2 regions of the Geobacillus sp. G4 genome follow, and region 2 is predicted to be linked to the other one. Evidence: a T-box and tRNA genes for the amino acid it is inferred to sense, from the RefSeq annotation. Region 2 holds a T-box; the other holds one or more tRNA genes.
What was found. The T-box of region 2 lies ahead of ABS784_RS02905 (valine--tRNA ligase). A T-box ahead of a tRNA ligase gene usually reads a tRNA of that ligase, here a tRNA-Val.
Positions count from the first base shown of each region.

Region 1: it encodes a tRNA-Val, which carries the amino acid that the T-box ahead of ABS784_RS02905 (valine--tRNA ligase) is inferred to sense. The anticodon was not compared.

Region 1 is NZ_JBEPJY010000004.1:251,948-262,772, reverse strand. It holds gene ABS784_RS07410 (restriction endonuclease subunit S) at 1-622, opposite strand, end outside; gene ABS784_RS07405 (class I SAM-dependent DNA methyltransferase) at 619-2,100, opposite strand; gene hsdR (type I restriction-modification system endonuclease) at 2,103-5,345, opposite strand; gene ABS784_RS07395 (P-loop nucleotide/nucleoside kinase family protein) at 5,558-6,103, opposite strand; tRNA gene ABS784_RS07390 (tRNA-Val) at 6,471-6,543, opposite strand; gene ABS784_RS07385 (hypothetical protein) at 6,665-6,883, opposite strand; gene ABS784_RS07380 (HD-GYP domain-containing protein) at 7,013-8,512, shown strand; gene metC (cystathionine beta-lyase) at 8,631-9,809, opposite strand; gene ABS784_RS07370 (methionine biosynthesis PLP-dependent protein) at 9,813-10,825, opposite strand, start outside.
Region 2 is NZ_JBEPJY010000002.1:116,007-136,064, reverse strand. It holds gene hemA (glutamyl-tRNA reductase) at 1-1,072, shown strand, start outside; gene ccsA (cytochrome c biogenesis protein) at 1,083-1,901, shown strand; gene hemC (hydroxymethylbilane synthase) at 1,917-2,846, shown strand; gene ABS784_RS02935 (uroporphyrinogen-III synthase) at 2,846-3,616, shown strand; gene hemB (porphobilinogen synthase) at 3,617-4,591, shown strand; gene hemL (glutamate-1-semialdehyde 2,1-aminomutase) at 4,608-5,897, shown strand; gene spoVID (stage VI sporulation protein D) at 6,016-7,068, shown strand; gene ysxE (spore coat protein YsxE) at 7,113-8,144, shown strand; gene ABS784_RS02910 (hypothetical protein) at 8,183-8,371, opposite strand; T-box leader at 8,511-8,746, shown strand; gene ABS784_RS02905 (valine--tRNA ligase) at 8,847-11,489, shown strand; gene ABS784_RS02900 (bifunctional folylpolyglutamate synthase/dihydrofolate synthase) at 11,648-12,943, shown strand; gene ABS784_RS02895 (VWA domain-containing protein) at 13,012-16,245, shown strand; gene ABS784_RS02890 (hypothetical protein) at 16,340-18,046, opposite strand; gene ABS784_RS02885 (PilW family protein) at 18,089-18,667, opposite strand; gene ABS784_RS02880 (type IV pilus modification PilV family protein) at 18,651-19,271, opposite strand; gene ABS784_RS02875 (hypothetical protein) at 19,415-20,058, shown strand, end outside.

The DNA of each region.
Region 1 (10,825 bases), on a different contig from region 2:
CGATCGACTCCTTCACTTCTTCAATCAGCCGCTTTGCTTCGTCGATTTTCGCAAACAGCCGCTCGATTTTATCGGCGATGCGTTTTTGTTCGTTTAGGGGGGGGAGTGGGAAAGGCAGACTTTCAATGAGAGCACCACTTATATTTGGCTGTGCTCCACCATACGCCAATTTCAAAATTTGTGTCGAGGAACTAATCACAAAATAATTTCTATACGCTGCATATAAAATGTTATCATTAATCGTTTTGATATTCCCAACACGCTGGTTTTGCATAGCGATTTCGTTCGAATTATATATACCTATTTTCCCAGTAGTAGCTCCAGACATTGCGATTAATAAGTCGCCTTTGCGCACCAAAAACTTTTCATTGTAGAGCTCCCTAGGAACCCTAACAGCGGTTTCGGGAGTTGTTTCCATACCATTTAAATCGGATATTCGAATTATTGGTATACCCTCATCAGAATAATCAGTGCTTTTAAATGCATATCCATTAAATAATTTGGCAACAACTCCAAATTTCACCCACACCCAATTCCCCGGCACTTCGTACGGCTGCTCGTCTTTGGGCACGAGCGCTTCTTCGAGCAGCTGTTCCATCGATTTTGGTTTGGCCTTGCTCATCGTTCTGACACCTCGAGTCGTTCAGCGACGTGGAGCATTTCGGTTTTGGCCGGTTCGTAGCGGGTCGGGTGTTCGGCCGCTTTCAGTTCGGCAATGACTTCATTGAGCAGCGAGATGGCGAGCTCTAATTTCTCCACCGCTTCTTCAGCCGAGTCGATCGGGTCGGGCAAGTTGTCGTACACGGACAGCGATTCGTCGGCGATGAGACCGATGTCGAGGCTGTCGCCTTTTTTGGCGATGTCGGCGCGGGTGAAGACGTTCCACCGTTCATCGTCGACTTGATGGCGGTTTTCGGCGGTGTAGGCTTTCATAAATCCGGCGAAATGGTCTTTCGTCAACGGATTGCGCTTGCCAAACGACGGCATGTTCGTGCGAAGATCGTACACCCATACTTCTTTCGTGTTGCCCGTGTCTGTTTCCCCGCGGGTGAAGAACAAGACGTTCGTTTTCACCCCTTGGGCGTAGAAAATGCCGGTCGGCAAGCGCAAGATCGTATGGACGTTGCATTTGTCCATCAAGTCGCGGCGGATGTCGGCGCCGACGCCGCCTTCAAACAGCACGTTGTCGGGCACAACGACCGCGGCGCGCGCCTTGCCGTTTGGTCTGAGCGCCCGGTAAATGTGCTGGAGGAAGTTCAGCTGCTTGTTTGACGTCATAAACGTAAAGTTGGTCCGTGTCGCCCGTTCGCCGCCTTTTTTTGTGCCAAACGGCGGGTTTGTCAAAATGACATCATACCCTTTCAGCTGTTCGCCAAGGGGAGAGAGCGTGTCGCCAAGCAAAATGTCGCCGTGCACATCATGCAAGAGGGCGTTCATGACCGCGAGGCGGTGCGTGTCGCGGACGAGCTCGACCCCGGAGAACGCTTCATATTTCTGGAACCGAATTTCTTCTTCCGATAAATCAAAATAGTCGTCCGTTTTCGCCCGGACGTGGCGGCTGGCGGCGATCATAAAGCCGAACGTCCCCGCCGCCGGGTCGTGGCAGCGCTCGCCGGGCTTCGGGTCAACGAGTTCGACGATGACGTCAATAAGCACGCGGGGGGTGAAATATTGCCCCGCGCCTGATTTCAATTCGCTCGCGTTTTTCTCGAGCAGCCCTTCGTACAAGGCGCCGAGCCCTTCTTCTTTCGCGTTGTACCAGTCAAGCGCGTCGATGGTGCGGATGATTTTTTCCAAGTTTTTCGGCTCACGGATGTTGGACGTCGCGTCGGTGTAAATTTGCCTTAACAGTTCGTTCTCTTCCTGCCCAAGCGCCATGAGCAGCTGTTGGTAATACGTTTTCAGCTCGATTCCATCCTTTTTGGCGAGCACGTCCCAACGGTATGGTTCGGGGATGATGTATTCTTGCCCGGTTTCTTTCATCATTTTCAAAAACAGCAAATACGTCAGCTCGGTGACATATTGGTGGTACGTGATGCCGTCGTCGCGCAAGACGTTGCACAAGTTCCACAGCTTTTGGACAATTTCTCGGTTGTTCATCTCTAGGCTTGCTCCTTCTTGGCGTAGTTGTACAAGTTTTCATTAATTTCGCGCACGATTTGCGGCAATTGACCGCCGAAAATGTTGTTCAGCTGCTTAAAGCCGCCGTGGCTTTTAAACGGTTCGTAGTCAAACGCTTTTTCCGGGTCGGGATGGAGGACGTATTCTTGCAGCAGCTGTTTTTCGATCCGCTCAAGCCATTTCTTTTGCAGCGGCGGCCATGGTTTCATCCGGTAAATGGCGTTCATGGCGCGGCGAATTCGTTCTTCATGACTGATGAGCGGGTCGCCGAGCGCCTGTTGGCGGATGAAGGCGATAATGTCGGCGGCGATGTCCTCATTTTTCGCCTCCCGCCATGCCGCCTGCAGTTTTTTCTCGGAAAAGCCTCTTCGGTCAAGTTCCAATCGCAGTTGTTTCAACTCTTCCCTCGTCAGTTCGGACGGCCGCTGGCAGACAATCATCAGCGCCGGGATTTTATTCATGTTCGTGCGGATAAATTCACCGAACGCCTCTAAATAGTCGTCTGGTTTTTCCGCATTGCCGTAGCCTCGTTTGACGCCAAGCAGCTTGTCTTCATGGTGGGAAATGTATTGCTTGCGCTCGCGGTACCGGTTTTCGTCCAAATAGCGGAACATCGATTTATATTCTTTCAGCCCGTCTTTCAGTTCATCAGACGGCAGCGATTTCAGCCAGTCGATGAATTCATCGACCGTTTTTCCGCCGGAGAGCACGCGGAAATCTTCGTGTTGCCTGTCGGACCACGTCCGCTTTTTCCGTTGCATCTTCGCAATGATTTGTTCTTTTTGGTATTCCAGATGGGCGGTCTGTTCAAGCGGTTCGAGTTCATCGAACAGCTCCGTCAGCGTCGCCTGCGGGCGGGCGACGACCGGTTTCATGCTTGTATACGGCTTTAACGTTTCGTAAATGCCGACGGCGTCAAAGATGTTGAAATGGTCTTTCCCAATCTCATCGCACCGCCTTGTCGCCCGGCCGAGCATTTGTTCATACAAAATGCGCGAGCGAACGCGGCGCAAAAAGACGAGGTTCGTAATCGCCGGCACATCGACCCCTGTCGTTAACAAATCGACCGTCACCGCGATTGTCGGATATTTTTCGTTTTTAAACCTGCGGATCGCTCCTGACGGGTCTTTGATCGATCCGGTGATTTTCATGACCGCATTGTCATCGAACTCTCCGTATACGCGCGCAAATTCTTCTTTCAGCAGCCGGACGACGAGATCAGCGTGATCATCCGTCGCGGCAAAAATGAGCGTCTTCCCTTCATCATCCGGAGCGATATAGTTGACGAGCTCGCGAATGATGACACGGTTAAAGCTTTCCGTTACGACTTTCGTGTTAAAGTGCGAAACATCAATGTTCAGTTCATCCTCCAAATACTCTTGCGACACCGTATGGGATACGGCGTCGTAGACATCAACCGTCTCTCCTTTCGCCCACGTAATCCCTTCCCGTTTCAGCACCGTATCAAACTGATACGGCGGCTCATGGTCGACCAAATAGCCGTCGATGACCGCCTCGCGATACGAATACGTAAACACGGGCGGGCCGAAAATGTCCGTCGTATGCAAGGCGGGCGTCGCGGTCAAACCGATGCGGACGGCATCGAAGTAATCGAGCACTTGCCGATACTTGCTTACATAATCGCGATGGTCTTTAAACTCCAGCTCGATTTCGTTCATTTCTTTATCCAACGTATAGCCGCGGTGGGCTTCGTCGACGACGATGCAGTCATACTGGTCAATCGGCGGAACGTTTTCGGGACGGTCGTTGTAAAAAATGCGCTTCAACATTCCTTGAACGGTGGCGATATGCACTTTCGTCTCCGGATCGGGCTTTTGGTCGTACAGCGACTGCAAACCGTAAATCTCGGCAAACGTCTGAAAGTGCTCCATTCGGCTTTCTTTAAACGCCGCTTCCGCTTGTTCGGCGAGCGCTTTTCGGTCAACGAGAAACAAAATGCGCCGAAACCGTTTCGCTTTGAGCAAGCGGTAAATCAAACCGATCGCCATGCGCGTTTTTCCCGTTCCCGTCGCCATGGCGATAAGCACGCTCCGGCGCTTGTCTTCAAGCGCCCGCTCAACAGCCTGAATCGCCCGCACTTGGTACGGCCTCAGTTTCAAATAATCGAACGTCTCATCGCGCAGCCGCTGTTCGGATCGTTCAATGTCTTGTTCCAGCAGCTGTTTCAACCCGTCCGGCGTATACCAGCCTTGCAGCGGGCGCGGATGGTTCGTCGATTTCCGGGCGTCCAAAAACCAAATGCCGGACTTTTGTTCAAGCTGTTTCACGTACGGACGGCCGTTGGTGGCGAACAAAAATGGAACGAAATACTCCCCCCACGGCTCGTGAATCACTTCTTGCCCATGGCGCACAACGAGACGGGCGTATTGTTTTGCCTGTTCGATATCGGCGGGGATGTCTTTGCTTGCGCGTTTCGCTTCAATGAGGCCGACCAGCTCCAAGCCGATAAAAAGAGCATAATCGGCAACCCCGTGCCGAAGCGGCCATTCGGCAATCGCCAAATTCCGCCCCTTCTCTGGCCGCGCGCCTTTGGCAAAGCGCAGTTTTTCCGAATCAGCCTCCCAGCCAGCCGCCCGCAGCTGTTCATCGATGATGAGGCGCGTCTCTGCCTCAGTCAGTTCGAAATTCGCCACCGCCCGCCGCGAATAGTCACGCCGCTTTTGTTTTTCCTCGGCACTCGTATACAGCCCCGTCTCGCGGATGTGCGAAAGCTCCGCTTCCAAGTCGGCAAGCCGCTGTTTATACGATTCGATGAGCTGATTCAGTTCATCCGTCGATTCAGATGATGGCGGCAGCGGTTCTCGATACTGGGGAGCTTCGAACGACCAGTCGCCGTACACTTCCATAAACCATACGGCTAGGCGAAACGCCATGTGCAATAGCGTCTTTGCCTCATGCACATCCCCATAATGGGGATCATGCACCGCTTGATTGCCTTTTAAGCGGATCATCGTGAAGATGTCATATATCTCTTTTGGGATGATTTGTTCATACAGCAGCACCTTGAGGCGGTCTTGCTGATCGGTGCCGCGCTCTTCGCGAATGCCTTCGAGCGCCAATATGTATTTCGTCATCGCCTCGGCCAACTTGCGCAGCTCGCTGATCGCCACGTTTGGGTTTTGATGCACATGCCGCTCGGCCGTCTCCCCTACCCGGGCGAGCACATCCCATTTTCCTTCTAGAAATTGAAAGTTATGCGCCATGCCCATCCCTCATCTTCGTCTCTTTTGCAACTTTCTTCTTTTGCCATTATCATATCATGAAAAAAAGCCCGCTGAAAACGGGCTGTTTGTGTTCACCGGCAGGGCAATAAAAAAAGCGAACAGGGGTGGTTGCTGTTCGCAGTGTCATTGCTTCAAAGATGTGAGAATCAACTAGCGATGGCAAGGAAAGAGCGGCGCCAATTAAACATCTTTTAACAAATTCGAAACCTTTGATTGCTCATGATTTCATCAATCATCTCATCTATGTCATCCTTACTTTTCCCGCTAGTATCCAAAAGATGCTTTCGATCGAATCCTGATGCATGGAACTCATTCAGCAAAATGAGGCAGCGTTCCCCCATTTGTTGCTCGGGGACCCTCATCTCATCCCTTTGCCTTAACGTTTTCCCATCTGCCCACAAAACAACATACATAACCGTTACGTTTAAATCCTTTACATTTTCATACAACCATATCGCTTCTTGGGGAAAGGCAATATAATCCACTACCACATCATTGCCGTATTTTACAAAATTTCTTGCAAGACTTAGAATATTATCCCAAATTAATGAAAGCTCTTCTTTACTTTCCCACGGTTTTTTCCGTCCATTGATATGCATATGGCTGATGTCATCGCCGGAAATATACGCACTACGCTCCAACTTGTTCGCCAATGCTGTTGAGATTGTTGATTTGCCAACTCCAGCGGGGCCTGATATGACATAGACTGTTCTTGTTTGATTATTTTTCATATGCATCCCTTTTTACCTGCTCAATATAGTTTTATTACCCGTGGTGCTAGATAAGCTTGAGCAAGCATAAAAATAGCCCTTGCTTAGCGGATCTTCTAATGAAAGTGCAACCTACCTTCGAAAGGAGAATCCCCTTGACGTATTCGCTGATGACACTCGGGCTAGTTGAGCGCTAAGGCTTAACTAGCACCACGGGTTGCAAATAATCTTTTTTGATATCTTCCAACCAAATCTTTTTTATAGAACTATCGACTTCTTCGTAAATTTTTTCGCTAAACATAGTCTCCCCCATATAACCAAAAAATTCAAATAAAAACGACAACATAAACAAAAAAATCCCTTTAAGCCTTGCAGCTCAAGGGATTTCACTTGATGATTCCGACTGGGCTCGAACCAGCGACCTCCACCCTGTCAAGGTGGCGCTCTCCCAGCTGAGCTACGGAATCATATGTTGTTGTTCGCTGTTGAACACATTTTTAATTATATATAACGGAAATACAAGTTGTCAACTATTTTTTAAAAAATAAGTGTTCACTGTGAAAAAGGGGAAGCTCGTGCCGTCCTCGATCAGAACAACCCGTGATCGAACGACTCGAGCAAAAGCGGGGTATACCGGCGGCGGGCGGATTCGTACTGTGTGATGATGCGGCGGCGTTGCTGTTTAGCGAAGGCCGCTGTTTCGATCAAGTCGGTGTCAAGCTGTAGGCTGGCGGTCGAGATGACGTAACAATCAAGGCCAAGCGAGGCGGCGAAGTCGAATCTGTTATTGGCACACAGATAGGACAAATAACCAACACGGAGGAAGAAATCTTACAGCGGGGCAGCGCATTTTTCTATTACATTCTGATTGTTCTATCAAACGAGAATCAGTATATTAGAAATAAGCCCATAGTCTTAGAAGAAAGGCGGAAAAACATGTATCGTTCATTCGTACACCAGCTGCTGCGCCATTACATTACTGGATCGGCCATCGCTGTCGGCATCGTTGGTGCGACATTAATGCTGACGACGCTCCGCATTTCCTTTCAGGAGGGAAAGTGGCTGGTAGGGATTTTGTTGCTGTCGACAATGGTCATGGGAGCGGCCGAGTGGATCGTTTTTCGCCGTGACTTGGCGCCGATTCGCCGTTTTTTTGCCGTCAAACAGCCGGACGAGAGATTGGCCGCAAAGGCCCTGGAACAAACACGCCGCTTGCCGATATTGGCGGTGCGCCGCATTTTAGGTCCGCATTTGTTCGGGTTGTCGATTCCCGGCATGGGGCTGACGGCTTTATGCATCCATCACCATGTCCTATCCCTTCCGTATCGATATATCTTGTACGCCTTTATCGGCGCCATTTTGATCGCGTCGCTCCATGCGTTGATTGAATTTTTCTTGACAACGAAAACTTGCCGGCCGCTGATGGCGCATTTGCTTACGAAGGCTGGCAGGATCGATGAAAGGCATCCGCCGCTTCCCGTGTCACTCAAAACAAAATTGCAACTGACGGTCTTGTTCAGTGGGATATTTCCTGTTCTGCTGTTCAGCTTAGCGACGGAAATCAAATGGTCGCTCGCCGGACCGAGTGCATCCCATTGGTCGTATTGGCCCTGGGCAGCCGTGATTTTGCTGTTTTCGACCGCCTTCTCCGTTTTTTTGACCCGCTTATTGGTCAATGAGATCAATGAACCCGTCAGTGTGCTTGTAGCGCATATGAAACAGGCGGAAAACGAAACATACACCCCCGTCGCCCACAATGTGTATACCGATGAATTTGCCTATTTGCTTCGCGGATTCAACCATATGATCGATGCTGTGCATCGCCGCGACCGAACGAACAAAGAACTGCTTAACAGTTTCATCACTGTCCTGACAGCGGCGCTTGACGCCCGCGATCCTTATACAGCTGGGCACTCGCTGCGCGTGGCCCGTTACGCACTCGCGATTGGGGAAAAGCTTTCCCTTCCGAATGAACAGCTTGATGCCTTGTATCGTTCCGCTCTACTGCATGATATCGGAAAGATCGGCGTTCCGGACGCCATTTTGCTTAAAGTGGGAAAGCTAAGCGATGACGAATTTGCCTGGATCAAAAAACACCCTGCCCTTGGGGAAGCCATTTTGCGAGAAGTCAGGCCGATCGAACCGATCGAACCGCTTTTGCCCGGCATTCGCTCCCATCACGAACGCATCGATGGCAAGGGATATCCAGATGGCTTAGCAGGTGACGAGATTCCATTATTCGGAAAGATTATTGCCGTCGCGGATGCGTTTGATGCCATGACTTCGGACCGCCCGTACCGAAAAGGCATGGATATTCGCCAAGCGGCCGACATTTTAAAGAATGGAAAAGGAACTCAATGGGATGAAGAAATTGTCGATGTGTTTTTGCAATATGTAGAACAACAACTTTTGCCTTCTTCTACAGCGGTTTCCTAATCAGCGCTGTCCAAACCTTCTTTCTGGCACGAAGCACGGTTCAGGCTGCATCTTTCTTCCTTTCAAACAGTGCAAACGGTACGCCCCCGTCGCAAGGGGCATACCGTGCGGCGCCTTGCTAGGTGGATGGGACGGACGGCCGCTCTTTCACAAACGACAACGCCTGCTCAAAATCGGCGATCAAATCGTTGACATCCTCCAGTCCGACGCTCAGCCGCAGCAAGCCGTCGGTAATGCCGCGGCGGAGTCGCTCGTCTTTCGGCATGGCCGCATGCGACATTTTCGCCGGGTGCGATAAAATTGACTCGACCGCCCCAAGGCTGACGGCGAACACGGGCAGGCGGACGTTTTGCACGAACGTCCGGGCCGATTCTTCATCGGCAAGGCGGAACGACAAGACGGCGCCAAACCCGGCCGCCTGTTGGCGCTGGATGTCATGGCCTGGGTGGTGCGAAAGCCCCGGATAATACACATCTTCCACTTTCGGATGGCGCGCCAAATACTCAGCGATGGCCAGGGCGGATTCGGACGATTGTTTCAGCCGGACATGAAGCGTTTTGATCCCCCGCAGCACAAGCCACGCATCTTGCACGCCGAGGACGGCGCCAAAGGCGTTTTGCAGTTTGTACAATTCTTTTCCCAATTCCTCGTCTTTCACGACCGCCAGCCCGGCGACGACGTCGCTATGGCCGGCTAAAAATTTCGTTGCGCTGTGTAGGACGACGTCGACGCCAAGATCAAGCGGCCGCTGCAGCGCCGGCGTCATAAACGTATTGTCAAGAAACGTTAGGCAGCCATGCGCTTTCGCCAGCTTGACAACACTCCGAATATCGGTCACTTTTAAGAGCGGATTGGACGGCGTTTCCATGTAAATGACTTTCGTGTTCGGTCGGATGTTTTCGGCGACGGCGCGCAAATCGGTCATATCGACAAACGTATACTCAATGCCAAAGCGGCTCAATACTTCGGTGATCATCCGGTACGTGCCGCCGTAAACGTCTTCCGTCACGAGGACGTGGTCGCCTCTGGACAAGAGCAAAAACGCCGTCGAAATGGCGGCCATGCCAGAAGCGAAGGCGAATCCGCGCACGCCGCCTTCTAACGCCGCGATCGTTTCCTCAAGCGCCTCGCGCGTCGGGTTGCTGGAGCGGCTGTAGTCGTATTTGCCGAATGAATCGAAATCGAACTGATGGAACGTGGAGGCGTGCTGGATCGGCACGCTCACCGCCCCGGTTGCGCGGTCGACTTTCCATTCGTTATGGAGCAGTTTCGTCGAAAACGACCATTCCTGTTCCATCGCTTACACCTCTTTCATGTTTTTCAATGCCTGCGCCAAGTCGGCGATCAAATCGTCAGCGTGCTCAATGCCGACCGAGAAACGGAGCAGCCGGTTGCAAATACCGTTTTGGATGCGGATTTCCTCAGGAATGTCCGCATGCGTCTGCGTCGCTGGGTACGTAATAAAGCTTTCGACTCCGCCTAAGCTTTCCGCGAATGTAATGAGGCGCAAGCTTTTTAAAAACCCGTTCACCCACTTTTCATCGGCAATCCGGAACGACAGCATCCCGCCTCTTCCCGGATACAACACATCGGTGACATCTTCATGTTCGCGCAAAAAGGCGCTCACTCGCTTCGCGTTTTCTTCATGTTGGCGCATCCTTAGCGCCAGCGTTTTCATCCCGCGGATCAGCAACCACGAATCAAACGGCGACAAAACAGCGCCGATGGCGTTCTGATACTCGGCCAGGCGTTGACAGAGCTCCTCGCCCTTGGCGACGACAAGACCGGCCAAGACGTCGTTATGGCCGCCTAAATATTTCGTGGCGCTGTGGATGACAATATCGGCGCCCTGTTCGATCGGGCGTTGAAGCACCGGTGTATAAAACGTGTTGTCAACGATCAACAAAAGCCCGTGCCGCTTGGCGAGCTCGGCGACCGCAGAGATATCCGTCTCGTGCATGAGCGGATTCGTTGGCGTTTCCAAAAAGATGGCTTTTGTTTTTTCCGCAATTTTTTCCTCTACAGCAGCAAGATCGGTAAAATCGACGTAATGGAACCCAAGACCGTACTTGCGCCAGCCGCGCTCAAACAGGCGGTACGTGCCGCCGTACAGGTCGGCCGATACGAGAAACTCATCTCCGCTCTCAAACAAGGCGAGCACTGTCTGAATGGCGGCCATGCCGGAGCTGAACGCGTAGCCTTGGTCGCCGCCTTCAAGCTTCGCGATCGCTTCTTCGACGATTTTGCGCGTCGGGTTGCCGGTGCGGATGTAGTCAAACCCGGTCGACTCTCCGATGCCGGCATGGCGGTAAG
Region 2 (20,058 bases):
GCATTTGTTCCGCGTGGCGGCCGGCCTTGATTCGATGGTGCTTGGGGAAACGCAAATTTTAGGGCAAGTGAAAGACAGCTATTTGCTCGCTCAAGAGGTCGGGACGAGCGGCACGATTTTCAATCATCTGTTCAAGCAGGCGGTGACCTTTGCGAAGCGCGCCCACTCGGAAACGGGCATCGGCGCGCACGCTGTATCGGTCAGCTATGCGGCGGTTGAGCTGGCGAAGAAAATTTTCGGCCGCCTTGCCGGCAAGCACGTCTTGATTATCGGGGCCGGCAAAATGGGGACGCTGGCGGCGCAAAACTTGTACGGCAGCGGCGTCGGGAAGGTGACGGTTGTCAATCGGACGCTTGAAAAAGCGAAACAGCTTGCTAAGCAGTTTGCCGGCGAAGCGAAGCCGCTCGGCGAATTGTCATGCGCTTTGCTGGAAGCGGATATCGTCATCAGCTCGACGGGAGCCAAAGGCTATATTTTGACGAAGGAAATGGTGGCGCCGCTTGAGAAAATGCGCAAAGGCCGCCCGCTCTTTATGGTTGACATCGCGGTGCCGCGCGATTTGGATCCGGCGTTGGCTGATTTGGAAACGGTGTTTTTGTACGACATTGACGATTTGCAAGATGTGGTGGCGGCCAACTTGGCGGAACGGCAAAAGGCAGCGGCTCGCATTGAAACGATGATCGAAGCGGAACTTATGGCGTTCAGCCAATGGCTGCAGACGCTCGGCGTCGTGCCAGTCATTGCCGCATTGCGCGAAAAGGCGCTGGCCATTCAAGCAGAAACGATGAAAAGTTTGGAGCGGAAACTGCCGCATTTGTCGGAGCGCGACTGGAAAGTGTTGAATAAGCATACGAAAAGCATTATTAACCAGCTGCTCCGCGATCCGATTTTGCAGGCGAAGGAACTCGCCGCCGGCCCGAATGCCGAGGAGGCGCTTTTGCTGTTTATGAAAATTTTCAATATCGAAGATGCGGTGAAAGCCGAGCGGCATATAGAGCAGGCGAAATCCGTGCAATGCGATGAACAAGACGCGGAAGCGGTCCGTGCCGCCCGCCCATCATGGCAGCTGTAAGGTGGGATGGATGGTGGCGCTGTTGTATGAGTTGTCCATTTTGCTTTACATCGCTTCGATCCTATTCTATTTCATCGATTTTTTGCAACAAAACCGGAAGGCGAACGACATCGCCTTCTGGTTGCTTTCTATTGTGTGGCTTTTGCAGACAGTGACGTTTGTTTCTCGCATCATGGAGACGAAGCGCTTTCCGATTTTAACGATGTCGGAAGGGCTTTATTTTTACGCTTGGCTGCTCATTACGCTGTCGCTCGTCATCAATCGGCTGCTGCGCGTCGATTTCATCGTCTTTTTTACGAACGTGCTTGCTTTTTTTATTTTGGCCATTCATACGTTTGCACCGTCTTCGCAGTCGCCGGCTGTTGCGGAGCGGCTCGTCTCGGAGCTGCTGATCATCCACATCACCCTTTCGCTCGGAGCGTATGCGGCGTTTACGCTGTCGTTTCTGTTTTCGGTGCTTTACATGTTGCAGTACAGTTTGCTGAAAAAGAAAAAGTGGGGGGCGCGCCTTTGGCGCATGGCGGATTTGTCGCGGCTTGATTTTTTGTCGTATGTTTTAAATGCGCTCGGCTTGCCTATGTTGTTATTAGGGCTCATTCTTGGCGTGATTTGGGCGTACATTCAAATCGACCATTTCCATTGGTATGATGCGAAAGTGCTCGGGTCGTTTGTCGTTCTTCTCGTCTATGGCGTCTATTTTTACAAGCGAGCCGTCCGGCAGATGCAAGGGAAGGCGATCGCGCTATGGAATATCGGTTCGTTTTTATTTTTGCTTGTCAACTTTTTCTTGTTTGGCAGTTTGTCAAAATTTCATTTTTGGTATTCGTAATCGAGGTGGAACGAGATGCGGAACATTGTCGTTGGCTCGCGGCGCAGCAAGCTTGCCTTGACCCAGACGAAGTGGGTGATCAACGAATTGAAACAGCTTGGGGCGCCGTTTACGTTTGAAGTGAAAGAAATCGTCACGAAAGGAGATCGGGTGCTTGATGTTACGCTCTCGAAAGTCGGGGGCAAAGGGTTGTTTGTGAAAGAGATTGAGCATGAATTGCTCGCCGGCGGCATCGATATGGCGGTCCATAGCATGAAAGATATGCCGGCTGTGCTGCCCGAAGGTTTAGTGATCGGTGCGGTTCCGCGCCGCGAAGATGCACGCGATGTGCTTGTCAGCAAAGGAAACCGGATGCTCTCCGACTTGCCGCCTGGGTCGGTCATTGGCACGAGCAGCTTGCGCCGTTCGGCGCAGCTGCTTGCCTATCGCCCGGATTTGACGATCAAATGGATTCGCGGCAATATTGACACAAGGTTGGCGAAGCTCGAAAGCGAAGAGTACGATGCGATCGTGCTGGCGGCGGCGGGTCTTGCGCGCATGGGTTGGGGCGATGACGTCATCAGCGACTATCTTCCTTTTGATGTCTGTGTTCCGGCGGTCGGCCAAGGGGCGCTGGCGGTCGAATGCCGGGAGGATGATGACGAATTGCGCCAATGGCTCAGCCGGTTAAACGACGAGCAAACCGAGCGGGCTGTTCGGGCGGAGCGCGCCTTTTTGCAGCAAATGGAAGGAGGCTGTCAAGTGCCGATTGCCGGCTACGCGGAAGTGAAGGAGGGGACGGTGCGTCTTACCGCGCTTGTCGCCTCCCCGGATGGCAAAGAAATGTATAAAGAAATCGTCACTGGCGCCGATCCGGAAGCGGTCGGCCGACAGGCGGCTGCCATCTTGAGCGAACAAGGGGCAAAAGCGCTGATCGAGCGGGTGAAAAAGGAGCTGGGCGACTGATGGCCAATCGCGCCCTAGCCGGCAAGACGGTACTTGTCACTCGTGACAAAAGGCAGGCGGCATCGTTTTCCGCCAAGCTGCGCGCCGTTGGCGCCGTGCCGATCGAAATCCCGCTCATAGCCATCCGCCCGGCGGCTGCGCCGGAAGCCATCGCCGCGCTCGCCGGACGGCTCGGGGAATACCGCTGGCTCGTGTTGACGAGCGTGAACGCGGTCCGCTTCTTTTTTCCGCACGTTTCGTTGCCGCGGCCGCTGCCGAATGTCGCCGTCGTCGGGCGGAAGACGGCGGCCGCGCTCGTTGAGTACGGTGTTTCACCGGCGCTCGTACCGGATGATTTCACCGCTGAACGGCTTGCCGCCATGCTTGCACCGCGCGTAAAACAAGGCGAGCGGGTGCTGTTTGTCAAAGGTGATTTGGCAAGCCCGACGCTGCCTGAGGCGTTAAGGAAGGCAGGCGCAGCGGTCGATGAGTTTACGGTTTATCAAACGGTGCCAGACCTAAGCGGTCGAGAACCATTGTTGGCGTTGCTGCGCGAACGGAAACTAGATGCGATTACGTTGATGAGCCCATCGGCGGTTCATAGCCTTGCCCGCCTTCTTGGCGAGGAAGCGTCCGCGCTTCTCTCCGGCGTCGCTGTCGCCTGCATCGGGCCGGTGACAAAAAAGGCGGCGGAGCGGGAAGGAATCACCGTACATATTTGCCCAGCTGATTACACCACGGATGGTATAATCAAAGCGATGGAACAATATTTTTCCATGGAGGGACGATGAATGGCACTGTCATTTGACCGCCATCGCCGTTTGCGGCAAACGGCTGCGATTCGGGCGATGGTGCGTGAGACGCATCTTCGCGTCGAGGATCTCATTTATCCGCTGTTTGTGGTCGAGGGAAGCGGCATTAAGCGGGAAGTGCCGTCGATGCCAGGGGTTTACCATTTATCGCTTGACCGTTTATCCGAGGAAGTGGACGACATCGCCAAGCTTGGCATTCCCGCCGTCATGGTGTTTGGCGTGCCAAATGAAAAAGATGAAGTCGGTTCGCAGGCGTATTGCGAAACAGGGATTGTGCAGCGGGCGATCCGCCAAATCAAAGCTGAACACAAAGATCTAGTCGTCATTGCGGATACGTGTTTATGTGAATATACGAGCCACGGCCATTGCGGCGTCGTCGAAAACGAGCGCGTGCTGAACGACCCGTCGCTCGAGCTCCTCACCAAAACGGCGGTGAGCCAAGCGCAAGCCGGCGCCGACATCATCGCGCCGTCGAACATGATGGACGGCTTTGTCGCCGCCATTCGCCGTGGGCTTGATGAAGCAGGGTTTGAGTATGTGCCGATCATGTCGTATGCAATCAAATACGCTTCGGCATTTTACGGCCCGTTCCGTGATGCCGCCGACAGCGCGCCGCAGTTTGGCGACCGGAAGACATACCAAATGGATCCGGCCAACCGCCTTGAGGCGTTTCGCGAGGCGGAGTCGGATGTCAAAGAAGGCGCTGATTTCTTGATGGTGAAGCCAGCGCTTGCCTACATGGATATTATCCGCGACGTCAAAAACCGTTTTCCGCTTCCGCTTGTCGCCTATAACGTGAGCGGCGAGTATGCGATGGTCAAAGCGGCGGCGCAAAACGGCTGGATCGATGAGAAGCCGGTCGTCATGGAAATGTTGACAGGGATGAAACGGGCGGGCGCGGATTTGATCATTACGTATTTTGCCAAAGATGTCGCCCGCTGGCTGGCTGAATAGAGAGGAGGGCGGAAGCATGCGAAGCTACGAACGGTCAAAAACCGCTTACGAAGAAGCGGTGAAATTGATGCCGGGCGGGGTGAACAGCCCGGTGCGCGCCTTCAAGTCGGTCGGGATGACGCCGATTTTCATGGCGCGCGGCCAAGGAGCGAAAATTTACGATATTGACGGCAATGAGTACATTGATTACGTACTGTCATGGGGTCCGCTCATTTTAGGGCATGCCAACCCGCAGGTCGTGGAAGCGTTGAAGCGCGTGGCGGAACAAGGCACAAGCTTTGGCGCTCCGACATTGCTTGAAAATGAGCTCGCCAAGCTCGTGATTGAGCGGGTGCCGTCGGTGGAAATCGTGCGGATGGTCAATTCCGGTACGGAGGCGACGATGAGCGCCCTCCGCTTAGCGCGCGGCTACACGAAGCGCAACAAAATCATGAAATTCGAAGGCAGCTACCACGGCCACGGCGATTCGCTGCTCATTAAAGCCGGCTCCGGCGTGGCGACGCTCGGCCTGCCGGACAGCCCGGGCGTGCCGGAATCGGTCGCCCAGCATACCATCACGGTGCCGTACAACGATTTGGACAGCGTCCGCTATGCGTTTGAGCGGTTTGGCGAAGACATCGCCGCGGTGATCGTCGAACCGGTCGCCGGCAATATGGGCGTCGTTCCACCAGTGCCTGGCTTTTTGGAAGGGCTGCGCGAGGTGACGAAACAATACGGAGCCTTATTGATTTTCGACGAGGTCATGACCGGGTTCCGCGTCGATTACCACTGCGCCCAAGGGTATTATGGCATTGAGCCGGATTTGACGTGCCTTGGCAAAGTGATCGGCGGCGGCTTGCCGGTCGGGGCGTACGGGGGCAAAGCCGAGATCATGGAGCTTGTCGCGCCGAGCGGGCCGGTGTACCAAGCCGGCACGCTCTCCGGCAATCCGCTCGCCATGACGGCCGGGTACGAGACGCTCCGCCAGCTGACGCCGGAAACGTACGAAGAGCTTGGCCGCAAAGCGGCGCGCCTTGCGGATGGGCTTCATCAGGCAGCAGAGAAATACGACATCCCGCATACGATCAACCGCGCTGGGTCGATGATCGGCTTTTTCTTCACGAACGAGCCGGTGGTCAACTACGAGACAGCGAAAACGTCCGACTTGGAGCTGTTTGCCGCCTATTATCGGGAAATGGCGAATGAAGGCATTTTCCTGCCGCCGTCGCAATTTGAAGGGCTGTTTTTGTCGACGGCGCACAGTGATGATGATATTGAATATACGATTGCCGCTGCTGAGCGGGTGTTTGCCCGTCTGCGCGGATAAGGAAAGGGGCTGCCGACCGTCGGCAGCCCAATTTTTTATCATACCGCCTCGTTTCCGTTCATACAATGGATAATGTCATAGAAACCATTTGCCGAAGGGACGGAAGGAGGAGGCCCGGTTGGAGCAATCGTATTTGCGTTTTTCATTGGAAGAATCGGTCTGGTTTAAAAGAGGACAGGGAGTCGCCGAGTTTTTATCCATTTCTCTTGATCCGGTCATTTCCGTCGATGAGTACGACCAATATATTACGATCCGCGGCGCGCTTGAGTTGAGCGGCGAATTCCGCCAAGCGGGCGAAGGGCAGGCTGAAGCGGATGACGACGTGTTTGAGCTGGCTGGTTATCGGTTCATTCAGCACATTTCGGTGCGCGAAGACGGGATCAGCGAACTGTCGCACCGCTTTCCAATCGATATTACGATTCCAAAAAACCGCATTCGTTCCCTTGAGGATGTGTACGTGACGGTTGAATCGTTTGATTATGATTTGGATGAAAACGGAAGATTGCTGATCACTGCCGACATTTCGATCAGCGGCATCAGTGAAGCGCCGCTTGACGATGATTTGCCGGACGATGAGGAGGACGATGAGCCGCTGTTTGCCCCGTTTGAATCAATCGCCCGCAAGGAAGCGGCCGGTGAGGAAGCGTTTGCTTCCGTGGATGATCTCACCGATGAGGCGGATGAACAGCCGGCTTTTGCCGCCGACGAAACGACGGTTTCCGTCATGGAGCCGGCCGCCATGCGTCATGAAGAAACGGAGGCTGAGGAAGAAGAGGAGGCCAAAGAGCCGTTTTTGCCGCTTGAGACGGAAACGAAGGCGGTCAGCGCACAGACGGAGGAAGACATCGCTTCGCTGCTGCCGCCAACTGAGGCGAAGGTATCGATCGGGGCGGCGAAAAAGGCGGTTGAGGAAGAAGAAGAAGAAACGAAAACAAAAAGCGAAAATGCGCTTTACTTGACGAAACTGTTTGCGAAAAGCGAGGAGAAAGAGTTTACGAAACTGAAAATTTGCATCGTCCAGCAAGGAGATTCATTGGACAAGATTGCCGAACGGTATGATGTGACCGTCTCACAGCTTTTGCGCGCCAATGATTTGGAAAGCCCAGATGACGTGCACGAGGGGCAGCTGCTGTATATTCCGGCCATGGGGGGAAGCCGTCCTTTCTCATGAAAGGGACGCTTTCCGTTTCTTTTGCCGATAAGGGGGCGTAACAAATGGCCGCACAGGCTGACCGATATGAGGCTGTGCTCGCCCAGTACGGTCTTCGTCCAGAGCGCATGGAGCAGCGAGGCAAAGCCGTCAAAGTATACACGAACCGCGGTGTTTTCGCCTTAAAGCCGCTTGAAAGCGAGCAAGAAGCCGCCGCCGTTTGGCAGTCTCTTCAGCATGGCGGCCCCCGTTGTCTCCCGCTTTACCTGACGCGGCGGCGGTCGCTGTTTGCCACAGAAGGCGGCCGTCTTTATTATTTGCAAGCATGGCATGACGGCGAATCAAAGGTGGAGAAGGATGCGGTGGACGCCTTTTTTCGCGAGCTCGCCCGCCTCCATCGCGCCACCGTCCGTACGATCGAGGTGAGTGAGGAAGAGGCGGCGGCGTACCGAAAGCAAAAAAAGGACGAATGGCAACGGGCGCGGATGGTTTGGGAAGAACGGATTGAGCGGTACGAAGCGGCGTGGTACATGTCTCCGTTTCAGCTCCAATGCTGCACCTATTTTCATGAGGTGATGCGCGCGTACTCGTTCGCTGAAGAACGGCTCGATGTGTGGGAAGAGACGCTCAAAGAGACGAAGCAATGGCGCATCGCCTGGGTGCACGGCAAAGCGCGCCTCTCCCACTATATCCCGCCGTATTGGATCAGTTGGGAGCGGGCGCATTGGAATTCGCCGCTCTTTGATGTGATCGCCGCGCTCCGTTTTCACGTACAGACAATGCCGCCGCTTGGGCGCGAGTGGCTTGAAGGGATGGGGGAGTACGAGAAGGAGCTGCCGCTGTCCGACGGGGAGCGGGCGTTTTTATACAGCCATTTGGCGGAGCCGCGTGGGTTTGTCCGCTGTTTGGAGCGGTATGAGGCCGCTTCGCGGAACGAGCGGAACGAACGGGAATATGTGGCCGCGTTGCAGCGTCGTTATTTGGCGTTCAAAAATATGGAGGCGCTCGTTATGCACCTTGTCCAACGCGACGCCGCGCGGCAGCAGGAAGAAGCGGTGGACAACGAACCGCCGGCGGATGAAAGCAGCAATGGTTAAATCGATTTTGAATCCAGCCCAAACAAAATGGCGTCCCACTAAATCCATTCCAGATGGAGCGCCACGGCAATGAAAACGAAGATGGCCAATAAAATGACATCAAACGTCGTTGGCAGAAAAATAGTGCGGATCGCTTGAAAAATGGTGAGCGGGATGATCACTTGGGCGCAGACGGCGCGCACTTGCCGAAGCCACGGCGGCCACGAATACGGGTTGAATCGCCGCATCGACATTCCCTCCTTCTCCGGTTTACTATACAATATGAAACGTGCGGTGGTTTGTCACCAAATGCACACGGATGGAATAAATAAATAAAAACTTGGCAAAGATGATGGACAATGGTAGTATAATAATCGAACAATGATGACAAAAGCGAAGACGGGGAAGAGTACAGCGGTCCGCGCCTGCAGAGAGGGAAATCAGAAGCTGCGAGATTTCCTAGGATGACGGCTGCTGGAAGGTCGCCCTTGAGCTGCTTCTTTGAAAGGCGCTGCTGCCGAGTAGAGGAAGCCGGCATCATGCCGTTATGCCAATGAAGCGCTTAAGCCTTTGGGCTTAAGAAAAAAGGTGGTACCGCGAAAGCAGCTCCTTTCGTCCTTTTGGGATGAAAGGGGCTTTTTTGCTTGCCGGCTGCGCGGCATTGCTCAGTGGGAAGCCGCCGTCGGCCGCATTGTCCATCATGTTGAAGGAGGGAAATGAAACATGGCACAGCACGAAGTGTCGATGCCGCCCAAATACGACCACCGCGCGGTCGAAGCGGGGCGCTACGAATGGTGGCTGAAAGGAAAATTTTTTGAAGCGACCGGTGATCCGAACAAACGACCGTTTACGATCGTCATTCCACCGCCCAACGTCACCGGCAAACTGCATCTGGGGCACGCGTGGGATACGACGCTGCAAGACATCATTACGCGCATGAAACGGATGCAAGGGTATGACGTTTTGTGGCTTCCGGGAATGGATCACGCCGGCATCGCCACCCAGGCGAAAGTGGAAGAGAAGCTGCGCCAGCAAGGGCTGTCGCGCTACGATTTAGGACGGGAAAAGTTTTTAGAAGAAACATGGAAGTGGAAGGAAGAATACGCCGGCCATATTCGCAGCCAATGGGCGAAGTTAGGGCTTGGCCTCGATTACACGCGCGAGCGGTTCACGCTCGATGAAGGGCTCTCAAAAGCGGTGCGCGAAGTGTTCGTGTCGCTTTACCGAAAAGGGCTCATTTACCGCGGGGAGTACATCATCAACTGGGATCCGGTGACCAAAACCGCTTTGTCGGACATTGAGGTCGTTTATAAAGAAGTGAAAGGCGCACTTTACCATTTGCGCTATCCGCTCGCCGACGGCTCCGGCTATATTGAAGTGGCGACGACCCGTCCGGAAACGATGCTCGGCGATACGGCCGTTGCCGTGCACCCGGATGACGAGCGGTATAAGCATTTGATCGGCAAAATGGTGAAGCTGCCGATCGTCGGCCGCGAAATTCCGATCATCGCCGACGAGTATGTCGATATGGAGTTCGGCTCCGGGGCGGTGAAAATTACGCCGGCGCACGACCCGAACGACTTTGAAATCGGCAACCGCCATAACTTGCCGCGCATTCTTGTCATGAACGAAGACGGCACGATGAACGAAAACGCCTTGCATTATCAAGGGCTTGACCGGTTTGAATGCCGGAAGCAAATCGTCCGCGATTTGCAAGAACAAGGAGTCCTCTTTAAAATCGAGGAGCACGTCCACTCGGTCGGCCATAGCGAACGGAGCGGCGCGGTCGTTGAACCGTATTTGTCGACGCAATGGTTTGTGAAAATGAAGCCGCTCGCCGAAGCGGCGATCAAGCTGCAGCAAACCGACGGGAAAGTGCAGTTTGTGCCGGAGCGGTTTGAAAAAACGTATTTGCATTGGCTTGAAAACATCCGCGACTGGTGCATTTCGCGCCAGCTTTGGTGGGGACATCGCATCCCGGCGTGGTATCATAAAGAAACGGGCGAAGTGTACGTCGACCATGAGCCGCCCAAAGACATCGAAAACTGGGAGCAAGACCCCGACGTGCTTGATACGTGGTTCAGCTCGGCGCTCTGGCCGTTCTCGACAATGGGATGGCCGGATACGAACTCGCCGGATTACAAGCGCTACTACCCGACCGATGTGCTTGTCACCGGCTATGACATCATTTTCTTCTGGGTGTCGCGCATGATTTTCCAAGGGCTCGAATTCACCGGGAAGCGCCCGTTCAAAGACGTGCTCATCCACGGTCTTGTTCGCGACGCCCAAGGGCGGAAAATGAGCAAATCGCTCGGCAACGGCGTCGATCCGATGGATGTGATCGATCAGTACGGCGCCGATGCGCTCCGTTACTTCTTGGCGACCGGCAGCTCGCCGGGGCAAGACTTGCGCTTCAGCACCGAAAAAGTCGAAGCGACGTGGAATTTCGCCAACAAAATTTGGAACGCCTCGCGCTTTGCCTTGATGAACATGGGCGGCATGACGTATGAGGAGCTTGATTTGAGCGGCGAAAAAACGGTCGCCGACCATTGGATTTTAACGCGTCTCAACGAAACGATCGATACGGTGACGAAGCTTGCCGAGAAATATGAATTCGGCGAAGCGGGGCGCACGCTGTACAACTTTATTTGGGACGATTTGTGCGACTGGTACATTGAAATGGCGAAACTGCCGCTGTATGGTGATGATGAAGCGGCGAAAAAGACGACGCGCTCCGTATTGGCGTATGTGCTCGACAACACGATGCGCCTGCTTCACCCGTTCATGCCGTTCATTACCGAGGAAATTTGGCAAAACTTGCCGCATGAAGGCGAATCGATCACTGTTGCTCCGTGGCCGCAAGTGCGCCCTGAGCTGTCGAACGAAGAAGCGGCGGAAGAAATGCGGATGCTCGTCGACATCATCCGCACCGTCCGCAACGTCCGCGCCGAAGTGAACACGCCGCCGAGCAAGCCGATTGCGCTCTATATTAAGGTGAAAGATGAACAAGTGCGGGCGGCGCTCATGAAAAACCGCGCCTATCTTGAGCGGTTCTGCAACCCGAGCGAGCTCTTGATCGATACAAACGTTCCCGCGCCGGACAAAGCGATGACGGCGGTCGTCACCGGCGCCGAGCTCATCATGCCGCTTGAAGGGTTGATCAATATCGAAGAAGAAATCAAGCGGCTCGAAAAAGAGCTCGACAAATGGAACAAAGAAGTCGAACGCGTCGAAAAGAAATTGGCGAACGAAGGCTTTTTGGCGAAAGCGCCGGCCCATGTCGTCGAAGAAGAGCGGCGCAAGCGGCAAGACTATATCGAAAAGCGCGAAGCCGTCAAGGCGCGCCTCGCCGAGCTGAAACGGTAGACAAACGATCTCGCCGTTGATTATGATGAAGACGAATCCGCATGGGCTGGATTCGTCTTTTTCTTATGAAACAAGGCGGAGTAGTCGGACGAACCGCCGGGTTTCGCCGGCGCGGACAAGCCGCCAGCTTATACAGTTTTTCGAAGGAGGGGTCAACCGTGGTGCGAACATATGATGAAGCGGTCGCTTGGATTCACGGGCGGCTGCGGCTTGGCATGAAACCGGGATTGAAACGGATGGAATGGATGATGGAGAAACTCGGGCATCCGGAACGCCGCGTCCGTGCCGTCCATATCGGGGGAACGAACGGCAAAGGGTCGACGGTCGCCTATTTGCGTTCGATCTTGCAGGCGGCAGGGTATTCGGTCGGGACGTTCACCTCGCCGTATGTTGAGCAGTTTAACGAACGGATCAGCATCAACGGCGAACCGATCAGCGATGAAGAGATTGTAGAGCTCGTGCAGACGATCAAACCGCTGGCGGATGAATTGGAACGAACAGAGCTCGGCGGGCCGACCGAATTTGAAGTGATCACAGCGATGATGCTGTATTATTTCGGCAAAAAACACATTCAAGACATCGTGCTCATTGAAGTCGGCCTCGGCGGACGCTTGGACTCGACGAACGTCATTTATCCGCTCGTTTCCGTCATTACGAACGTCAGCTACGACCATATGAACATTTTAGGCGATACACTCGCGCAAATCGCCGCGGAAAAAGCGGGGATCATTAAATCAGGGGTTCCGCTTGTGACAGCAGTGAACGAGCCTGAGGCGTGGGACGTGATCGCCAAGACGGCGGCGGAGCGGAAGGCGAAAACGTATCGGATCGGCGTTGATTTTACCGTTTCTGACCGGCAGGCGACGGCCGAAGGGGAACAGTTTTCCGTCACGACTCCATTTGCCGAATATAGCGGTTTGCGCATTTCCATGCCGGGCGCCCATCAAGTCGAAAATGCCGCTGTGGCGGTGATGACGGCAGAACTATTGCGGCTTGGCTATTCATTTTTGATCGATCCGGAGCATATCACCGACGGGCTCGCAACGGCCACTTGGCCCGGCCGGTTTGAGCGGATGAGCGACAATCCTCTCATCATCCTTGACGGCGCCCATAACGAGGCCGGCATCCACGCGCTTGTGGAGACGGTGCGCGCCCATTATCCCGACAAACGCGTCCATGTTTTGTTTGCCGCATTAGCGGACAAGCCGCTCGAGCGGATGATTCGGCTGCTTGATGATCTGGCGGCAACGATGACGTTTACAACGTTCGATTTTCCGCGCGCGGCGTTGGCGGAAGCGCTTGCTGCCCTTTCGTCTCACCTGCATAAGGCGGCGACAGATGATTGGACAGGCTGGCTCATCGAGAAGAAAAAACGAATGGGAAACGACGAGCTGTTGCTTGTCACTGGATCGCTTTACTTTATATCTGAAGTGCGAAAACTTCTAAAAAAATAATGCCAAGTGATGAAAAGGATTGATATAATGGAAGAAAGATAGTCCTTTTGGCTCGGGAGGGGAGGCATATGCAACGGTGGCGCGGCTGGTTGTTATGGGGGATGTTGCTATGGCTGATGGTGAGTGTATGGCCGGTGAAGGCGGGTGTCGCTTACGCAGGCCAACCGGAAGGGGCTATCACGTTTGTTTCCGATGAGAAAATTGAAGGATGGGCGACCGCACCAGGGGACGGCAACGGGCAAGGGAACAGCATTCGCTACTTTATGATTCGCATTCAGCTGAAGGAACAAAACGGCACGGCAGTCAGCTACCGAGCCGAAGCGGTGGAAGCGCCGGCGGACCGAAACGGTGAGAAAAAGTATACGTTTTCTCTTGATATGCGCGGCAAGTGGCCGTCGGCTCCGGGAACGACGGCGACTTACCAAATCACTGTCGATGCTTATCGCGTGTTGGGAAATGGAAAAGAGGATGTGTATTTTTCATTCCCACAGGCGCCTTATCAATATACGAGGCAAACTGAGGTGAGCACGGCTAAATTGGATTTTTCCCTCTCGTTTTCACAGCCGGAATACGCCAAGCCGCCAAACGGCGATGCCCAAGGCCGGCTCGATGTGACGCTGGTTCCACAAGGCGCTGTTTCAGGACTCATCCGTCCACCCATCGACGTCGTGTTTGTCATGGACGTGTCAGGCTCAATGACATCGACAAAATTGCAAAGCGCGAAATCCGCTTTGCAAGCGGCGGTCAACTACTTTAAGTCCAATTACAATCAAAATGACCGTTTTGCTTTGATCCCCTTCTCCGATGGGGTGCGGGAAACAAGCGTCGTTCCGTTCGGGAAGTACTCGAATGTCCTAAGCCAGCTTGATGCCATTCTCAATGTCGGCAACAGCTTGACCGCCAGCGGCGGGACGAATTACTCGGCGGCATTGTCTCTAGCCCAGTCCTATTTCACTGATCCGACGCGCAAAAAATACATTATTTTCTTAACCGATGGCATGCCGACCGTGTTGAATACAACCGATTCCATTACGTATCGGGAGGTCAAGCCAAAATTTTTTGGCGGATACCAGTATACAGGAAATAAAATCACCGATTCTCTTCCTGTCACTTACGAACTGTACAGCGACGGCCGGACTGCTGGCATCCGTTTTACCGACAACAAAGGGTATTCCCGCCAATTTTACAGCGATGGGCAAGATTATGTCAATGGATGGCGAGTGTCTTGGGATAACGGTTATCCATTCACCTACAGCGGCATCGAAACGAAAATTCGAGCCAATGCCATAGCGGTGGCGAAGACGCTTGGGATGAACAATATTACTTTATATTCGATTGGCTTTGGCAGCAACGGTGAAGTCGATTTAGATTATTTACAGACGCTGTCCGCGACTGCTGGCGGCGAAGCGCGGCAAGGAACAACGCAAAATTTGACCGCTTTGTTCCAACAGTTTTCCCAGCTCGCCACCACGCCGGCGATCACAGGAACGATCCGCATCCCGCTTTCGTCGTTTGGAGGCAATGTCGCCATCGCAGAAAATGGCCAAGTATGGCTTGATGACGCGAAACAAAACGCCTATATTTCGTTTTCGATTCCGTATCAAGCCGGCCAAGGCACTCCCGCGCCGGTGACGATTCCGATTCCCGTATCGTTTAAAGCGAAAGGAACGTATACGTTCAACGCGGAGTTGACGTATCGAGATGTGTATGGACAACTGCAGCCATCGATAACAAAAACTGTGACGGTCACCGTCAAAGACGAAGCGCCGCCATCATTTACAGGCACGGTGAAATTGCAAGGATTGACCAATGAGATCAACAGCTTAATCAAGCGCGGCGCCACCGATGGCAACGACAATCGCTTCCGGGCGACGTATTCGCTGTCGCTTGTCGGCTATGTCGGCAATGCGACGGGAACGATCAGTAATGTGAAAATTCTTCAGCCGCTGCCGGACGGCATCTCCGTTATTCCGGATGGAACGGTGTCGACGTATGTGCAAAACGGTGTGCATTATGCGCAATGGTCGTTTGCCAACCAAACGTTTGACTACAGCCAGCTCAACAAACTGACCTTGACAGCGCAATGGGTGATGCAAGCTGATTTTGCCATGAACAATGTTCAATTGCCGCCTGCGGTCGTGACCTTTACCGACAGCCGCTATGGGGCGCGGACATCGACGCTCGCGCCGCCGACAGAACGAATTGGCATGAAAGTTCGTTTGGATGATTTCCCGAACTTTTACTATGTGGGGGACGCATGGGGTGTGATCAGTAAATATCAATTTTTTGCTGCTTCCGAAGATAGTGTCGGAAGTGCGGAACCGAATTCACACGGATTATTGCCGTTGCCTGTCAAGGCGCTGCAATATGACCCGAATGATGATGGGGTGTTGCTTGTCACATACAGCAACGGCCAGACGGTGCCTGTATACATTAAGCCGCATCTTTCCGTTGTCACGGCCAATGGCGCCGTTCCAAACGGAGCGACGACTTATGAGGCGCCAACCGTGAAAATTACCGGATTGGTGGCTGGTGAAGGGGTGTCGTATCAGTACCAAGTCGTGCGAAACGGTGTGGCGGCCGCTTGGACATCGCTTTCTTCACCGTATGCGATTGCCATTTCCAATGACGGCTCCTATACGGTGACGGTGCAGGCATCAGGGGGATTGACGAGGGGAACAGGCCTAGCGAGCGCGGCATTTACGTATACAAAGCTGATTACAGAATTGAAGCTTGGTTCGTATCAAACGAAGATGAATGTTGGCGAAACGCAAACCATTCCTGTGACCATTTTTCCGAGCGACGCGACGAACCAAACGCTTGCGTGGACATCAAGCGATCCGAATGTCGCATCCGTAGACCAAAACGGCACGGTGACGGCGTTGAAACCGGGAACGGTCACGATCACTGTTCGTTCAACGGATGGAGGGAATTCGTCCGCAACGGCGACGATTACGGTCATCGACCCGTACGTGGCGCTTGAACGGATGGAGTTTCGTCGCCCGATATTGTACATCAAAGTTGGCGAACATCTTGAAGTGGCGCCGCAGCTTCGCTTTATACCGGACAATGCGACAGACCAAACCCTTCGTTCCGTTGAATCGTCTGCGCCAGAGTATGTCAATGTTGTCAATGAAAATGGTACATGGTATTTGGTCGCCGACGATGTCGGCTATGCGTATGTGACGGCGACCGCTAATGCGAGAACGCCGGATGGCAGGCCAATTCAAGCCTCAGTGTGGGTCTTTGTCCAACCGCGTGAAGATGAGGGGGGAAGCGGCAGCAGTGGTGGGCGTTGGTGATGATGGAAAAAGCGGCCTCCTGAATTGGAGAGCCGCTTTTTTTCGTTTGTCCAGGGGATCGAGAGGATGAGAGAGGGAATTTAGCCGTCTTCGTTCACTCAACTTCAAGCCGGTCGGCGACGAGCGAGATTTGATTGACAAACGGCAATCCTGTTCCTTGTTCGACTAACACCCGTGGATTATATTTGACGATCAGACGAGATTGTTGCATGTCAGAGCTTGGAATGAAGTTCCCCGGCTCACCGTCTTTCGGCTCGATCCGGCCGCGAAAGGCGTTGATGACGAGCCCGTTGATGTCTGTATCCGGAGCAGCCGCTCCGTTCCCGCGGGCGAACAACCCGCCTTCAATGTACAAATACGATCCGACAGCATAAATCGTCGCGCTGCTGTCCGTATAAAAATACCCTTTTAAGTTCGGGATTTCATTTGAGTCTTGAAATTCATTGATGCGGGCGATATCGAGCGTGCCTTTGGACAACAACACGAGCCCTTTTCCATCCGCTCCGTCGATATGGCTGTTGTAAATGGTCGTCTTGCCAGTGACGTAAATGCTCGCGTTCAACGCCAAGTTTCCAGTAAGCGTCAAATCACCGAACACGATCAAATTGCCGCGCACAGCCGCTGTTGATTTTGTCGGTCCTTCAATGCGGAGATCGCCATTGACAATGAGCCATTGGTTTTGGCCATTTTGCTGCACGTCAATGTCGCGATAAAGGGTGATCTCCTTCCCTTCTGCGTCCAACCAAAGCGGCTTGTCTTTTGGCATCTGATTGATGGATTGTTCATACGGCGTTTCGTCGTCTGTCACGACCCGAGCCAATTTCCCTTCTTGATAAAGCTCCCGCGCTACATCGAGCGGCGGCTGGTGATCGTTTTCAATGCGCTCGATATACGCTTGTTGGGTTTCAGGCGACAACGGCGAGAGACCGGCCGCTTGAAGCAATTTATCTTTCACGGTGCGCTCGAAATCAGTATCGATGAAATCGTCCGTCTCTTGTTGAATGAGAGGGCCGCCATCGTCCGGCCATCCTGGGAAGAAAAGGCCTTCTTCCATTTGGAAAGCTCGGCCGCCAGTCTTCCAGCAACTGCTCGTTTGCGTGCATGAAAACAGCAGCTTGTCATGAATGTGCCAAATCGAATCGTTCATTGATGCGGGCAGTCCGGCATCGATAGGAGCGATCGTTAACTCGCCGCTTTTTTTCACGTAGTTTGCCGCGTTGCTGATGTAAGCGCTTTGTCCGGCGTATACGTTTCCTTGCTCCACGTAGACGCCGCCGTTTAAGATGACGGTTTCTTTTGATCCGAGCGCGTATTTGAGAAAGCTGGGCGTATTTGTTAAAAAGACGAGCCGTTTGACTTTCCGCTCGCGATGGCCGTCCGTAAACGGTTTGGACAAATCGAGCGCGCGGAGGAACACTTTGTTCGTCGGAATGTTGTACAAGCGATAGGACACGTCTTCCACCTCCACGCCGTAGCGCGCTTTCAGCTTGCCGGCGATCGTATCCGGGCCGGGGGTGTCCTCGTTAATGCCGAGAAATGCATCCCATTGACTGGGGGTGAAAATGTCATGACGAACAAAAAAATCGTCGTCTGAAAGCTCAGCTTTAAGCCCAGCAATTGCTTCATTAAGGGCTGTTTTGGCTTCATGAAACGATTCGATGTTCTCAACGCGCACCGCGGTAAATCGCGCTTGCTGGACGGCGACTGTTAAAATCGTCAAGCCGAGCAAAAAAAAGAGGGTGATCATGAGCATCGTCGTCACCAAACTGTAGCCAGCGGCGTTCAAGCGCAGTCGGTTCATCGCAGCCCCTCCCTTCGCAGACAAAGTTTTGGAATGTAATACTTAAAAACCAAATTCCGTTGTCAATGTAAACGGCGGCACATACAGCCAACCACTCGGGTCGGCGTGTCGACGGTCGGAGACAATGAGACGGATCGTCATGACGCCGCTGCGGCACAGGTTGCCTTCTTTTCGTGCGCAACGGAATGAAAACGATGAAGAGTCGCCCAGCAAAAAGCGGGAAGAGGTGATCGTTTCGCCATTGATCGCGAGCGCGCCGTCTTGGATGGACAGCGTCATCCGCTCGATGCTTTCCGGCTTTTTCTCTTCACGGGAGACAAGCCCGGTGTCCGCATCGGCTTTGAATTCTTGGTTTTTCACAAAGGTGACGGCCGTTAACGGCGTGTTTTCCTCTTGACTTTCCATTCCATCTGGAGAGAGCGTGTACAGCTCGTTCATTATTCGGGCCATGGTGTAGTCCGCTTCGCTGCGCAAGTCGTTTTCGATGCCGATGCGCTCGTAGGCGCGAATGCCGGTTAAAAACACGGTGTAGATAGCGCCGATGATGAGCAAAGAAATGGAAACGGCGGCCAACAGCTCGATCATCGTCATGCCGGCTTCGCTTCTAGCGGATCGTTTCATCGGTGATCACCCCTTCGACCCACGCCGTTTCGTTCGTGCGCTCGCCCCAACGGACGGTGGTGTATAATTTGGTCATGTAGCCGCCGGCGTTTGATTCGGCTGCTTTTTCCGTTTCAGCGCGGATGCGCGCCTGCAGCGGCGCAGGCAAGGAAGCGAATTCCGACGATGAAGTGAATGCATCCCATGCCTCCTTGTCGTATCGGACAAGGTAAACGGAAGCTTCGTAACGGACATTGTTGATTTTCGGGGCGAACTGCGCTTCACATACCGTATGCAGTTGGCTAGATTCACCGGGAAAAAACAGCGCCGCCAACGATTCGTTGCCGCAATCGTCTTTTGTTAGCTCAAGAAACGGTGTTTGATGGTCTTCCATATACTCTTTTAGCCGGGAGAAATCTGCGTTTTTTTCAAAATAGACAGCGACGCCGCGGGCGACGTTGACGGCCACCGTCCGACCTTGGTTGTAAGACGTATGCATCATCGCATTCGTGAAAAAGTAAAACAAACCGATCGCGACGCCCGATAAAAGAGTGATGGCCAGCAACGTTTCGATCAACGTAAATCCTGCTTGACGACTAGGAAGAGGAAAATTGCTTCCCGCCATTTGTCATAACCTTCTTTCAAAATATGTAACTTTATTATACAATATTTTCGAGTCGAACCATGTAGAATTTTAGGATAAGAGAACGAGCAATGGCATATTTGGCGCGTTATTGCCAATGATACGCCGGGAAGGAACGGGTAGGCATGTGGAAAGAGGCGGTTGTTTACGTTGTTGCATTCATAGTGGCGCTGTTGGCTGTTTGGCTGCTGCCGCTTGGATTCAGCCGGGCCGGGGGCGCGGCGGTGGTGGCGGCTGCCTTTTTGGCTGCGGGGCTGGCGCAGTTGGCCGAATCGGTGATTCCGTTATGGCAAATCGCCCTGCTCGTCGGGCTTTTGCTGTTGGCGGGCTCGTATTTGCTTGTTCGTTGGTTCGGTCCGCTTCTTTACCGGTCGGTGGAGACGGAGGAAGCTGGGGAACGGAGAAAGGGAGGATGGAAAGGGAGTGGCGATCGGACGGCAGCGGGCGATAGGTACGGGACGATGGTCCAGAATGCAACGGAAAATCTAGTCGATTCGGCCTGGCCGGCAGCTTTTGGACAAAACGGCGCTTCGAGGGAATTTCAAGGCGTTGACTCGGGTGGGGAGGCGTTGCGATCGCACGTGCAGGAAACCGGTAACACCGCTTCAGGAGCGTCGCCTGCAGCGTCGGAAGCAGCTTCGGGAGAGACGGAGCGGGCACCGAAATCCAGCGAGGAGCCCTGGGAAGAACAGACTGCTTTCTTGCTTCGATCGATGGATGGCATAGAGGAAGCCGCTTCCGATCCCGGAGCGGATCAAACCGAGCCGGA